DNA from 3 places in the Enterobacter bugandensis genome. Region 1 is predicted to be linked to each of the others. Evidence: predicted binding sites of a transcription regulator. Region 1 holds the regulator's gene; each other region holds the start of a gene.

Region 1 (4,718 bases):
GCCCGGAAGGAGCGCTGAATTATCGCCTGATTGCCCAGCACGTTGAATACTTTTCCGATGACGGCGTTTCGTGGTTTACCCAACCTGTCATGACCACTTTCGATAAAGACAAAGTGCCGACGTGGTCAATTAAGTCAGATCGGGCCAAACTGACAAATGACCGTATGCTTTATCTGTATGGCCACGTTGAAGTCAACGCCCTGACCGCTGACTCGCAACTGCGAAAAATTACGACGGATAATGCCCAGATCAACCTGGTAACCCAGGACGTGACGTCGCAGGATCTGGTCACACTGTATGGCACAACATTTAATTCCAGCGGTTTAAGAATGCGCGGGAACTTACGCAGCAAGAACGCCGAGCTGATTGAAAAGGTTAGAACCTCCTATGAAATTCAAAACAAACAAACTCAGCCTTAAAGTAATTATCGCCAGCGCGATGCTGGCGGCCAGTCTCCCCGCGCTTGCTGTAACGGGCGATACCGACCAGCCGATCCATATCGAGTCCGACACTCAGTCTCTCGATATGCAGGGTAACGTCGTCACCTTCACGGGTAACGTCGTCATGACTCAGGGGACCATCAAAATTAACGCCGATAAAGTGGTCGTTACCCGTCCGGGCGGCGAGCAGGGCAAAGAGATCATTGATGGTTACGGCAACCCGGCCACCTTCTACCAGATGCAGGACAACGGCAAGCCGGTGAAGGGCCACGCCTCGCATATGCACTATGAGTTGGCGAAGGACCTGGTCATCCTGACCGGAAACGCGTATCTGGAACAGCTGGACAGCAATATTACCGGTGACCAGATTACCTATCTGGTGAAAGAGCAAAAAATGCAGGCCTCCAGCGAGAAAGGCAAACGCGTAACCACTGTGCTGGTTCCGTCGCAGCTGCAGGACAAAGGCAAGGGCCAGGCCCCGGCACAGAAGAAGAGTAACTAATTCGCTATGGCAACATTAACTGCAAAAAATCTCGCGAAGGCCTATAAGGGCCGCCGTGTCGTAGAAGATGTCAGTCTGACCGTCAACTCCGGCGAAATTGTGGGCCTGCTTGGCCCGAACGGTGCGGGTAAAACCACCACCTTCTACATGGTGGTGGGTATTGTGCCGCGCGATGCCGGCAACATTATTATTGACGATGAAGATATCAGCCTGCTGCCGCTGCACGCGCGCGCGCGCCGTGGCATCGGCTATCTGCCGCAGGAAGCCTCTATTTTCCGTCGTCTGAGCGTCTTTGATAACCTGATGGCAGTCCTGCAAATTCGCGACGACCTGACCAACGAACAGCGTCAGGATCGCGCCAACGAGCTGATGGAAGAGTTTCATATCGAACACCTGCGCGACAGCCTGGGCCAGGCCTTGTCCGGGGGGGAACGCCGTCGTGTTGAGATTGCGCGCGCGCTGGCCGCCAATCCGAAGTTTATCCTTCTGGATGAACCGTTTGCGGGCGTTGACCCGATCTCCGTTATCGACATTAAACGCATTATCGAGCATCTGCGTGACAGCGGACTTGGCGTGCTGATCACCGACCACAACGTTCGTGAAACGCTGGCGGTATGTGAACGCGCGTATATCGTGAGCCAGGGCAATCTGATCGCTCACGGTACGCCGCAGCAGATCCTCGAAGACGATCATGTTAAGCGCGTCTATCTTGGGGAAGACTTCAGACTCTGATAGGGTAGAGGTAACGTAACGCCGAACCGGAGAAAAATGCTCTGAACATGAAGCAAGGTTTGCAATTAAGGCTCAGCCAACAGCTGGCGATGACGCCGCAGTTACAGCAGGCAATTCGTCTGTTGCAACTGTCCACCTTAGAACTCCAGCAGGAGCTCCAGCAGGCGCTGGACAGCAATCCCCTGCTGGAGCAAGCCGATCTTCATGACGAGGTAGATACCCAGCAGTCACAGGACACAGAAGCGCTCGACACCGCGGATGCACTCGAACAAAAAGAGATGCCGGACGAGCTTCCGCTGGATGCCAGCTGGGATGAAATCTATACCGCCGGGACCCCTTCCGGCACGCGTGCAGACTACCAGGACGACGAGCTACCGGTCTACCAGGGCGAAACCACCCAGTCGCTGCAGGATTACCTGATGTGGCAGGTAGAGCTTACCCCCTTCTCCGATACCGACCGCGCTATTGCCACGTCGATTGTCGACGCCGTTGATGACACCGGTTATTTGACCGTCACGCTGGACGACATTCTGGAAAGCATGGGCGATGAAGAGATTGAGATTGAGGAGATTGAAGCGGTACTGAAACGCATTCAGCGCTTCGATCCGGTCGGGGTGGCCGCGAAGGACCTGCGCGACTGTCTGCTGATCCAGCTTTCTCAGTTCAGCAAAGAGACGCCGTGGCTCGACGAGGCACGCTTAATCATCAGCGATCATCTGGATCTTCTGGCTAACCACGATTTCCGCACCCTGATGCGCGTCACGCGCCTGAAGGAAGAGGTGCTGAAAGAGGCGGTAAATCTGATTCAGTCCCTCGATCCGCGTCCCGGTCAGTCGATCCAGACCAGCGAACCCGAGTACGTTATCCCGGACGTGCTGGTCAGAAAACACAATGACCGCTGGGTCGTTGAACTGAACTCTGATAGCATCCCTCGCCTGCAAATCAACCAGCAGTACGCCTCCATGTGTACCAGCGCGCGCAACGACTCCGACAATCAATATATTCGCAGCAATCTTCAGGAAGCGCGATGGTTGATCAAGAGCCTTGAGAGCCGGAATGATACCCTGCTTCGCGTGAGCCGCTGCATCGTCGAACAGCAGCAGGCCTTCTTTGAGCAGGGCGAAGAGTATATGAAACCGATGGTGCTGGCGGATATCGCCCAGGCCGTCGAGATGCATGAATCCACTATTTCCCGCGTTACTACGCAGAAGTATCTGCACAGTCCGCGCGGTATTTTTGAGCTTAAGTATTTCTTCTCCAGCCACGTGAACACCGAGGGTGGCGGCGAAGCCTCCTCAACGGCGATTCGCGCCCTGGTGAAGAAGTTGATCGCCGCGGAGAATCCCGCGAAGCCACTAAGTGACAGTAAGTTGACCACCATGCTGTCCGATCAGGGTATTATGGTGGCACGTCGTACTGTTGCGAAGTATCGAGAGTCTTTATCCATTCCGCCGTCTAACCAGCGTAAACAGCTGGTCTGACACAACCGATAAGGAAGACACTATGCAGCTCAATATCACAGGACATAACGTCGAGATTACTGAGGCTTTACGTGACTTCGTGAACGCTAAGTTCGCGAAACTCGAGCAGTATTTCGAAAGGATCAATCAGGTCTACGTTGTGTTAAAAGTGGAGAAAGTGACTCATATCTCGGATGCAACCCTGCATGTAAACGGGGGTGAACTCCATGCCAGTGCGGAAGGGCAAGACATGTACGCGGCTATCGACGGCTTGATTGACAAGCTTGCGCGACAGCTCAATAAACATAAAGATAAACTGAAACAACACTAATTGTCCGGGCAGTTAACGGGTGCAGGACGGCCTGTTGTGAAACACAACGGGCCATTTGTACAGTTAGCGCTTAGGTGAAATTATGATGAACAACGATTCCGCTCTTCAACTGAGCAATGTCCTTAACCAGGAATGTACCCGCAGTGCCGTTCACTGCCAGAGCAAAAAACGTGCGCTGGAGATCATCAGTGAATTGGCTGCAAAACAGCTGGGCCTGCCGCCGCAGGTGGTGTTCGAAGCCATTCTGACCCGTGAAAAGATGGGCAGTACCGGTATCGGCAACGGCATCGCGATCCCGCACGGCAAGCTGGAAGAGGACACCCTGCGTGCCGTCGGTGTGTTTGTGCAGCTGGAAACGCCAATCGCTTTTGACGCCATTGATAACCAGCCCGTCGATCTCCTCTTCGCGCTGTTGGTGCCTGCCGACCAGACCAAGACCCACCTGCATACGCTTTCGCTGGTTGCTAAACGTCTGGCGGATAAAACCATCTGCCGTCGACTGCGCTCAGCCCAAAGTGATGAAGAGCTTTATCAAATTATCACTGAAGCAGAAGGCAATCAGGATGACGCATAACCAGGTGATGGCCTTCACATCTGTTGTCCTGAGGAGAAACGGAACATGGTGCTGATGATTGTCAGCGGTCGTTCAGGGTCGGGGAAATCCGTTGCTCTGCGCGCGCTGGAAGACATGGGTTTTTACTGCGTCGATAACCTGCCGGTCGTGTTATTGCCCGATTTGGCACGCACGTTAGCGGAGAGACAAACCTCCGCCGCCGTCAGTATCGACGTTCGTAACATGCCGGAATCGCCAGAGATCTTCGAACAGGCAATGAGTAACCTGCCTGACGCGTTCTCGCCTCAGCTGCTGTTCCTTGACGCCGACCGCAATACCCTGATCCGCCGCTACAGCGACACCCGTCGTCTGCATCCGCTTTCCAGCAAGAATCTCTCGCTGGAGAGCGCCATCGACGAAGAGAGCGATCTGCTTGAGCCGCTGCGCTCTCGTGCCGATCTGATTGTCGACACCTCAGAGATGTCCGTTCACGAGCTGGCGGAAATGCTGCGAACCCGGCTGCTGGGCAAACGCGAGCGCGAGCTGACGATGGTGTTCGAATCCTTCGGCTTTAAGCACGGTATTCCGATTGATGCGGACTATGTTTTCGACGTGCGCTTCCTGCCGAACCCGCACTGGGATCCTAAACTGCGTCCAATGACCGGTCTGGATAAGCCCGTGGCGGCGTTCCTCGACCGAC
Region 2 (4,718 bases), 460 kb from region 1:
CGGCCAAAGAGCTGGATCTGATTATTCCGCGCCTGCAGGAAAAATCTGTCGCCCTGCTGGCGATGACCGGGAAACCCCGCTCGCCGCTGGCGCTGGCCGCCAAAGCGACGCTGGATATTTCCGTTGAGCGTGAAGCCTGCCCGATGCACCTCGCCCCGACCTCCAGCACCGTTAACACCCTGATGATGGGCGACGCACTGGCGATGGCGGTAATGCAGGCGCGCGGATTCAATGAGGAAGATTTTGCCCGTTCGCATCCGGCAGGTGCGCTCGGCGCGCGACTGCTCAACAAGGTTCACCATCTGATGCGCACCGACGATGCCATTCCTCAGGTCAAACTCGATACCAGCGTGATGGACGCGATGCTGGAGCTGAGCCGCACCGGTCTGGGGCTGGTGGCGGTATGCGATGACGGCGGAAACGTGAAGGGCGTGTTCACCGACGGCGACCTGCGCCGCTGGATGGTGGGCGGCGGCAGGCTGGAAACAAACGTGTCTGACGCCATGACCAAAGGCGGGCTGACGCTCAATGCCGACAGCCGCGCCATTGAAGCCAAAGAGGTGCTGATGAAGCGCAAAATCACCGCCGCACCGGTGGTGGACGAGCACGGCAGGCTGTGCGGCGCTATCAACCTGCAGGACTTCTACCAGGCCGGGATTATTTAACCCTTCAGCCCAAGACGCTTCGCCAGCCGGTGCAGGTTGGCGACGTCCATCTCCAGCGCCCGCGCGCACGCCGCCCAGCTGCGGTTATTCTGCTCCAGCGCGCGGGTAATCATCTGACGCTGAAACTCTTCCGTCGCTTCGCGCAGGTTTTCGATTGCGCTCTCAGGCACAGCAGGCTTCACGGTCGGGGCATTTTCCTCATGCAGCGCAAAATGGCGCGCATGAATCACCACTTCATCCCCCGAGCGCGTCGCCCTCGCCAGCACCACCGCGCGGTGAATCGCATGCTCCAGCTCGCGCACGTTGCCCGGCCAGCCGTAGCTGAGCAGATGCGCTCTCGCCCCCGGGCTAAGCACCACGCGGGACAGCCCCATTTTGAGACGGCACTGTTCGCAGAAATAACCCGCCAGCAGCACCACGTCGTCTCCGCGCTCACGCAGCGGCGGCACGGACAGCGGGAACACGCTCAGCCGATGGAACAGGTCGGCTCGGAACTGCCCGGCCAGCACCGCTTCGCGCAGATCCCGGTTGGTCGCAGCAAGGACACGCACGTCCACCCGCAGGCTGCGGTCATCCCCCACGCGCTGGATGTCGCCGTACTGCAATACGCGCAGCAGCTTGGCCTGAAGTGAAAGGGAAAGCTCGCCAATCTCATCAAGAAACAGCGTGCCGTTATCGGCCATTTCAAACTTGCCGCTGCGGTTGCTGATGGCCCCGGTAAACGCCCCTTTGACGTGACCGAACAGCTCGCTCTCCGCCACGCTTTCCGGCAGCGCGGCGCAGTTGAGGTACACCAGCGGGTTGACCGCGCGCGGCGAAGCTTCATGGATGGACTTCGCCACCAGCTCCTTACCGGTACCGGTCTCTCCGAAGATCAGCACGTTCAGATCGGACGCGGCAACAATCTCAATCTCTTTTTTGAGCTGCGCCATGCCGGGCGAAAGGCCGATCATCTCCGTATGCGCCACCGGCTCAAACGCCGCCGGGCTGCCGGGAAGAATATTCTGGCTCTCCAGCTGCTCTATCAGCAGGGCATTGTTCAGCGCCCCGGCGGCCAGCGCCGCAATCAGGCGCAGTTCTTCGTCGCTGAAGGTGTCGAACTGATCCGGCGACATGCCGTCGAGGGTTAATGCGCCAATCAGATTCTGCCCGGCGAACAGCGGCAGGCCAATACAGGCGTGCACCTTCAGGCTCTCCTGCCCCGGAATCAGGCCGTCGTACGGATCGGGCAGATCGCTGTCTGCCGGGAAACGCACCACGTCGCCCGCGCGGGCGATGGTTTCCAGACGCGGGTGGCCCTCCAGCGTAAAGCGCCGCCCGAGTACGTCCTTCGCCAGGCCGTCGATAGCCAGCGGAATAAACTGCCGCCCTTCGTAACGCAGCAGCGCCGACGCATCGCAATCCAGCACGTGGCGCAGCGTGGAGATCAGGCGCTGAAAGCGGTCCTGATGGCCGATACCGGTTTGCAGTTCTATGGCGATCTTCGCCAGCACGTCTACGGAAAAACTCATGCCTGCCTCACTGTCATTTTGACAATGCATAATGTCATATTGACTCTTTTTAGGATAGTCATAATGACTACTCATTATGGGGCATTAAATCACAACTTATTGAATATTAATAATTTAAAAAGTTGGCACGCAACTTGATATAAGCAAACCATCTTATTTAAAAACGCTGTATTAAGTTGAGGTTGCTATGTCTATTCTGGTTAAAAATAACATTCATTGGGTGGGTCAACGTGACTGGGAAGTGCGCGATTTCCACGGGACGGAATACAAAACGCTGCGCGGCAGCAGCTACAACAGCTATCTCATCCGCGAAGGTAAAAACGTCCTGATCGATACCGTCGATCACAAATTCAGCCGTGAGTTCGTGCAGAACCTGCGCGGTGAAATCGACCTGAATGACATCGACTACATCATCATCAACCATGCGGAAGAGGACCACGCCGGGGCGCTGACCGAGCTGATGTCCCACATTCCGGATACCCCAATCTACTGCACCACCAACGCCATTGATTCAATTAACGGCCACCACCACCATCCGGAGTGGAACTTCCACACCGTAAAAACCGGCGACACGCTGGATATCGGCAACGGCAAGCAGCTGATCTTCGTCGAAACCCCGATGCTGCACTGGCCGGACAGCATGATGACCTACATGACCGACGACGCGGTGCTGTTCAGCAACGACGCCTTCGGCCAGCACTACTGCGACGAACGCCTGTTCAATGACGAAGTGGATCAGACCGAGCTGTTCGAACAGTGCCAGCGCTACTACGCCAATATCCTGACCCCGTTCAGCCGTCTGGTGACCCCTAAAATTACCGAGATCCTCGGCTTCAACCTGCCGGTGGACATGATTGCGACCTCCCACGGCGTGGTGTGGCGTGAAAACCCCACCCAGATCGTCGAGCTGTACCTGAAGTGGGCCGCGGATTACCAGGAAGACCGCATCACTATCTTCTACGACACCATGTCCAACAACACCCGCATGATGGCGGACGCGATTGCCCAGGGGATCAATGAAGTTGACCCGAACGTGGCGGTGAAAATCTTCAACGTGGCGCGCAGCGATAAGAACGAGGTATTGACCAACGTCTTCCGCTCCAAAGGCGTGCTGGTGGGTACCTCCACCATGAATAACGTGATGATGCCGAAGATTGCCGGCCTGGTGGAAGAGATGACCGGCCTGCGCTTTCGTAACAAACGCGCCAGCGCCTTTGGCTCTCACGGCTGGAGCGGCGGCGCGGTAGACCGTCTTTCTACCCGTTTACAGGATGCGGGTTTTGAGATGTCCATGAGCCTGAAGGCGAAATGGCGTCCGGATATCGACGCGCTGGAAATCTGCCGCCAGCATGGCCGCGACATCGCCCGTCAGTGGGCGCTCGCCCCGCTTCCTGAAGTCACCGCAAAACCTGCGGAACAGCCACAAACCTGTTCTGCAGCAGCCAGCACCGATCTCGGTCCGCGCATGCAGTGCAGCGTCTGCCAGTGGATCTACGATCCTGAGCTGGGCGAACCGCTGCAGGATGTAGCCCCGGGCACGCCGTGGAGCGAGGTGCCGGACAACTTCCTCTGCCCGGAATGCTCCCTCGGCAAAGACGTGTTTGATGAACTGGCAACGGAGGCAAAATGAGCAACGGCATCGTTATCATCGGCTCGGGCTTTGCTGCCCGCCAACTGGTGAAAAATATCCGCAAACAGGATGCAAACGTGCCGTTGACGCTGATCGCCGCCGACAGCATGGACGAGTACAACAAGCCTGATTTAAGCCACGTCATTAGCCAGAATCAGCGCGCCGATGACCTCACCCGCCAGACGGCGGGGGAGTTCGCGGAGCAGTTCAACCTGCGTCTGTTTCCGTACACCTGGGTCACCGATATCGATGCTGACGCCCACGTGGTAAAAGCGAAAGAGAAAACCTGGCAGTACGACAGGCTGGTGCTGGCGACCGGGGCATCTGCGTTTGTGCCGCCGGTTGAAGGCCGCGAGCTGATGATTACCCTCAACAGCCAGCAGGAGTATCAGGCCAGCGAAACCCGGCTACGCGATGCCGCCAGAGTGATGATCGTCGGCGGCGGGCTGATCGGCACCGAGTTGGCGATGGACTTCTGTCGGGCGGGAAAATCCGTGACCCTGGTTGACCACGCGGCGAGCATTCTGTCGGCGCTGATGCCGGCAGAAGTAAGCAGTCGCTTACAGCATCGTCTGACTGATATGGGCGTGCATCTGCTGCTGAAATCGCAGCTACAAAGCCTGAGCAAAACCGAAGGCGGTATCCGTGCCACGCTCGACCGCAGCCGCAGCGTAGAAGTGGATGCGGTGGTTGCCGCGACGGGCCTGCGCCCGGAAACCGCGCTGGCGCATCGTGCAGGGGCTGAAATCAACCGCGGCGTGAAGGTAAATAGCTACCTGCAAACCACGCGGCCGGATATTTATGCCCTGGGCGACTGCGCGGAAATTAACGGCCAGGTGCTGCCCTTCCTGCAACCGATACAATTAAGCGCCATGTATCTGGCAAAAAACCTGCTCGGCGGCAGCGCGCCGC
Region 3 (4,718 bases), 3.0 Mb from region 1:
CATCCGGCGGCAGAGCGACTCTCTGTTTAATCCAGATTGTACCGGAAACGTTAGGCTGCTGAATGGATTGCTGTGAAAGGGTATTAATCCCGTTCGGATCTGCAGCTGGTACCGGCACCTGGGCGCTCTTACCGGCACAGGCGGACAACGCCACCGCAATAGCTACACCACTTAGCATGGGCACGAGTTTCATTGAAGTCTCCTTATCATCAATGCACCAGCGGGATCGATCCCATCCGATGTCGTTTCAATCACATAACGTTTTTAAGTGTGGCACAGATCACCGATTAATGCCTAAAAACGTGCCGACATTCAGATTATTCTACCCATCGGACCACTTTCATTTCTGCGTTATACTCTGCCTATCTTTCGCTACGGCGTTTATTGAGGATAATTATGAGTCAGGCACTGAACAATCTGCTGACATTACTGAATCTGGAAAAAATTGAGGAAGGACTCTATCGCGGGCAGAGCGAAGACCTCGGCTTACGTCAGGTTTTCGGCGGCCAGGTCGTTGGACAAGCGCTCTACGCTGCAAAGGAGACCGTCCCTGCAGACCGCCTGGTGCACTCATTCCACAGCTATTTCTTACGCCCTGGCGACAGCGCAAAACCGATTGTGTATGACGTTGAAGTTTTGAGAGACGGCAACAGTTTCAGCGCACGCCGCGTGGCGGCCGTTCAGAACGGTAAGCCTATCTTTTATATGACCGCCTCTTTCCAGGCGCCGGAACCGGGGTATGAACATCAGAAAGTGATGCCGCCAGCACCGTCGCCGGACGAACTCAAATCAGAGACCGATATCGCCCGCGCGCTGGCGCATCTGCTTCCGCCGCAGGTCAAAGAGAAGTTTCTCTGCGATAAACCGCTGGAGATCCGCCCGGTTGAGTTCCACAACCCCATGAAAGGCCACACCGCCGAGCCGAAGCGTCAGGTCTGGATCCGCGCCAATGGCACCGTGCCGGAAGATTTCCGCGTGCATCAGTATCTGCTGGGCTACGCGTCAGACTTTAACTTTCTGCCGGTTGCGCTACAGCCGCACGGCGTTGGTTTCCTTGAAAAAGGGATGCAGGTCGCAACCATCGATCACTCCATGTGGTTCCACCGTCCGTTCAATATGAATGAGTGGCTGCTTTACAGCGTGGAGAGTACGTCAGCGTCGAGCGCTCGCGGGTTTGTGCGTGGAGAGTTTTATACCCAGGACGGCGTGCTGGTCGCTTCTACGGTGCAGGAAGGGGTAATGCGTAATCGCGGGTAATGGTGTGCGGCCTGATGCCCTCACCCTGACCCTCTCCCATGGGAGAGGTAATAAACATTAAAAACGGCAACCGAAGTTGCCGTTTTGCTTTTTATTAGGCGTTATACGCATTCTCGCCGTGGCTGTTGACGTCCAGACCTTCGCGCTCCTGCTCTTCCGGTACGCGCAGCCCAACGGTCATATCCGCCAGCTTATAGCCGATGAAGGCGACAACGGCAGACCACACCACGGTGATAGCGATACTTTCCAGCTGCACCAGCACCTGATGAACCATGGTGACACCTTCTGCGTAGCCCACGCCACCCAGTGATTTCGCGGCGAAGATGCCGGTCATGATACAGCCGACGATGCCGCACACGCCGTGGACGCCGAACACATCGCAAGGGTCATCCACGCGCAGCACGCGTTTCAGTGCGGTGACGCCCCACAGACCTGCCAGACCCGCGACCAGTCCCACCAGCAGCGCACCACCGACACCCACATAGCCACACGCCGGGGTGATACCGACCAGACCGGCAATCGCCCCTGAACAGGCACCCAGCAGGGAAGGTTTACCGCGTACCGCCCACTCGCCGAATACCCAGGAGAGAATTGCACCCGCCGTCGCCACAACGGTGTTCACGAAGGCCAGCGCGGCGATTTCGTTCGCGGCACTTGCGGAGCCGGCGTTGAAGCCGAACCAGCCAAAGTAGAGGATAGCCGTACCGGTAAACACCATCGGCAGGTTATGCGGTTTGAACGCCTCTTTACCGAAGCCCACGCGTTTGCCAATCAAGTATGCGCCCACCAGGCCCGCTACCGCGGCGTTGATATGGACAACGGTACCGCCCGCAAAGTCCAGCGCGCCGTGCGTTGCCAGCAGACCACCGCCCCAGACCATGTGCGCAATCGGCACATAGGAGAGGGTCAGCCAGACCACCACGAAGATCAGAACGGCAGAGAAACGGATGCGCTCCGCCAGCGCCCCCACAATCAGCCCGACGGTAATGCAGGCGAACGAGCCCTGGAACGCGACGTGGATGTACTGGTAGAAGCTGCCCATCAGCGCGGTCAGCTCAATATTTTTCAGCATTACCCAGTCGAAGTTACCAAAGAAGGCGTTGCCGGTACCGAAGGCCAGCGAGTAACCGTAAACCACCCACAGCACGCAGACCAGCGCGAACGTCACGGCAACCTGCGTCAGCATGGAGAGAACGTTTTTGCCGCGGATCAGGCCGCCGTAGAACAGCGCAATGCCCGGGATAGACATGAACAGCACCAGCGCGGTGCTGATCATCATAAAGGCGTTATCGGCTTTGTCTGCCACGGCAGGAGCAGCCAGCGCCAGGCCCGGCAGCAGTGCCAGCGAACCCAGACCCGTTTTAAGTGTTGCTATCTTCATTTTCTCGATCCCTATCACTGTGTGCCAGGCGTTATTTACAGTGCCGCTTCGTCAGATTCGCCGGTACGAATGCGAATGACGCGCTGCAGTTCGGCAACGAAAATTTTGCCGTCGCCAATTTTGCCGGTGTAGGCCGCTTTGCTAATCACATCAATCACTTCTTCAAGCTGATCGTCAGCAATCGCGACATCAATTTTTACTTTTGGCAGAAAGTTAACGCTGTATTCCGCCCCGCGATAAAGCTCGGCATGACCCTTCTGACGACCAAAGCCTTTCACTTCGGTGACAGTCAGTCCCTGAATACCCATTGAGGACAATGCTTCACGCACGTCTTCCAGTTTGAATGGTTTGATTACCACCGTAACCAGCTTCATAGATCCCCTCCAGTCAGAATTCGGTAATGGCCGCAGCTCACGCAGAAGGTATTGCAAGGGGTGTGCCAGAAATGAAATCGAGGGAGAAAAGCGGTGCGACGAGCGTTATGCCGTCTTCCTTTATGAACCGGCGAAAAAAAAACGCACCATGTCGGTGCACGGTGCGTTTCAGTATTGCACCAACAGGAATGACTGTTAGCGCGTTGCTTTGTTTTGGTGCATCAGGCGCTGAGGGACTCTTCCTCGCGCACGCTGGCCGCGAGCTCTTCGCCCGCCAGCTGAAGCTGATACATCTGCCAGTAGCGCCCTTTGGCTTCCAGCAGTTCACGGTGCGTCCCGCGCTCCACGGCTTGTCCGCGATGCAGCACCAGAATGGTATCGGCATCGACAATGGTGGAAAGGCGATGGGCAATCACCACCAGCGTCGTATGGTCGCGTACCGCAGCCAGCGCCTGCTGGATGGCCTGCTCGGTGCCGGAGTCAATGCTGGCCGTCGCTTCATCCAGAATCAGCACCTGCGGGGTTTCAATAAGCACCCGCGCCAGCGCGAGAAGCTGCTTTTGCCCAACGGAGAGGTTGTTTCCCTGCTCGCCCAGCCGGGTATTAATCCCGTCGCTAAACCCGCGCGCAAGGTCTGCCAGCTGCACTTTTTCCAGCACCTCCCATACCTGCTCCTGAGAGTAGTCTCGCCCCAGGGTCACGTTGGCGTAGAAGGTATCGGCCAGGACGACCGGATCCTGCTGCACCATCGCGACGCCTTTACGCAACACGTTGTGGCTGAGAGACGCGAGCGGGCGTCCGTCGAGGCGGATTTCGCCTTGCGTGACCGGGTAGTAGCCCATCAACAGGCTGGCGAGCGTGCTCTTGCCGCTGCCCGTATGTCCCACCAGCGCCACGAAACCGCGCGACGGGACATCCAGCGTAATGTCCTGCAACACCAGCCGGTCTTCGCGATAGGCAAACGAGACGTTATCAAAGGCAATGGCGCCGCTTTGCAGAGGTCGCTCGTCACGACCGTAGGCCTGACGCGGCCTGTCCATCAGCTCAAACACGCGCTCGCCGGCGACGACCGCCTGCTGCAGCATCGATTGCTGGGTCGTGAGCTCGATCAGCGGCTCGTTAAGGCGCCCCAGATAGCTAATAAAAGCGTACAGCACGCCCACTTCAATCGTACCGCTTGAGCTCAGGCCAAAGAGCATCAGTAAACCGCAAAGCACCAGCGCAGAGAAAAGGCTGAGCAGCGGACGCAGCAGGAAGCCGTCGAGGCGCAGCGTCTGCATACGCGCCATATAGTGCGATCGGCTGGCTTCGCCCATCCGCTCGCCAAAGCGCGCCTGCTGGCGGAACTGCTGGATGACGCTCATGCCGTTAATCACTTCATTGAAGCCATCGTTAATGTCGGCCAGATAGGCGCGCACCCGACGCACGATTGGCGTGCTGTAGCGCTGGTAGATGATCATCACGATCAGCACCGCCGGGAAGATGGTAATCGCCACCAGCGCCATGCGCCAGTCGAGGCTGAACATCGCCACCAGCATCGCGCCGATCAGCGCCGCGCTGCGTAACACCGTCGCGACCACGGTGACGTACAGGTCGCGGATCACTTCGGTATCGTTGGTCACGCGCGAAATCACCTGCCCGACCGGCTGGATATCAAACTCGCTGAGCGGCTGGCGAAGCGCCGCGTCCATGACATCCGTGCGCAG

The links. Region 1 encodes sigma-54, which starts transcription at its own class of promoters, with help from an activator protein. Its sites were predicted from a motif close to GTTGGCACANNTTTCGCTNT; they were not measured.
Region 2: a site for sigma-54 is predicted at 2,298-2,317, ahead of norV (anaerobic nitric oxide reductase flavorubredoxin). Genes of this name have one in related genera too.
Region 3: a site for sigma-54 is predicted at 3,063-3,082, ahead of glnK (P-II family nitrogen regulator). Genes of this name have one in related genera too.

Annotation. Positions count from the first base shown of each region.
Region 1 covers NZ_LT992502.1:4,169,346-4,174,063, forward strand. Annotated here, with positions in the region: gene lptC (LPS export ABC transporter periplasmic protein LptC) at 1-419, shown strand, start outside; gene lptA (lipopolysaccharide ABC transporter substrate-binding protein LptA) at 388-942, shown strand; gene lptB (LPS export ABC transporter ATP-binding protein) at 949-1,674, shown strand; gene rpoN (RNA polymerase factor sigma-54) at 1,722-3,155, shown strand; gene hpf (ribosome hibernation promoting factor) at 3,178-3,465, shown strand; gene ptsN (PTS IIA-like nitrogen regulatory protein PtsN) at 3,548-4,039, shown strand; gene rapZ (RNase adapter RapZ) at 4,085-4,718, shown strand, end outside.
Region 2 covers NZ_LT992502.1:3,710,428-3,715,145, forward strand. Annotated here, with positions in the region: gene gutQ (arabinose-5-phosphate isomerase GutQ) at 1-665, shown strand, start outside; gene norR (nitric oxide reductase transcriptional regulator NorR) at 662-2,176, opposite strand; gene norV (anaerobic nitric oxide reductase flavorubredoxin) at 2,364-3,806, shown strand; gene norW (NADH:flavorubredoxin reductase NorW) at 3,803-4,718, shown strand, end outside.
Region 3 covers NZ_LT992502.1:1,123,815-1,128,532, reverse strand. Annotated here, with positions in the region: gene DG357_RS05395 (YbaY family lipoprotein) at 1-193, opposite strand, end outside; gene tesB (acyl-CoA thioesterase II) at 397-1,257, shown strand; gene amtB (ammonium transporter AmtB) at 1,352-2,638, opposite strand; gene glnK (P-II family nitrogen regulator) at 2,674-3,012, opposite strand; gene DG357_RS05375 (SmdB family multidrug efflux ABC transporter permease/ATP-binding protein) at 3,234-4,718, opposite strand, start outside.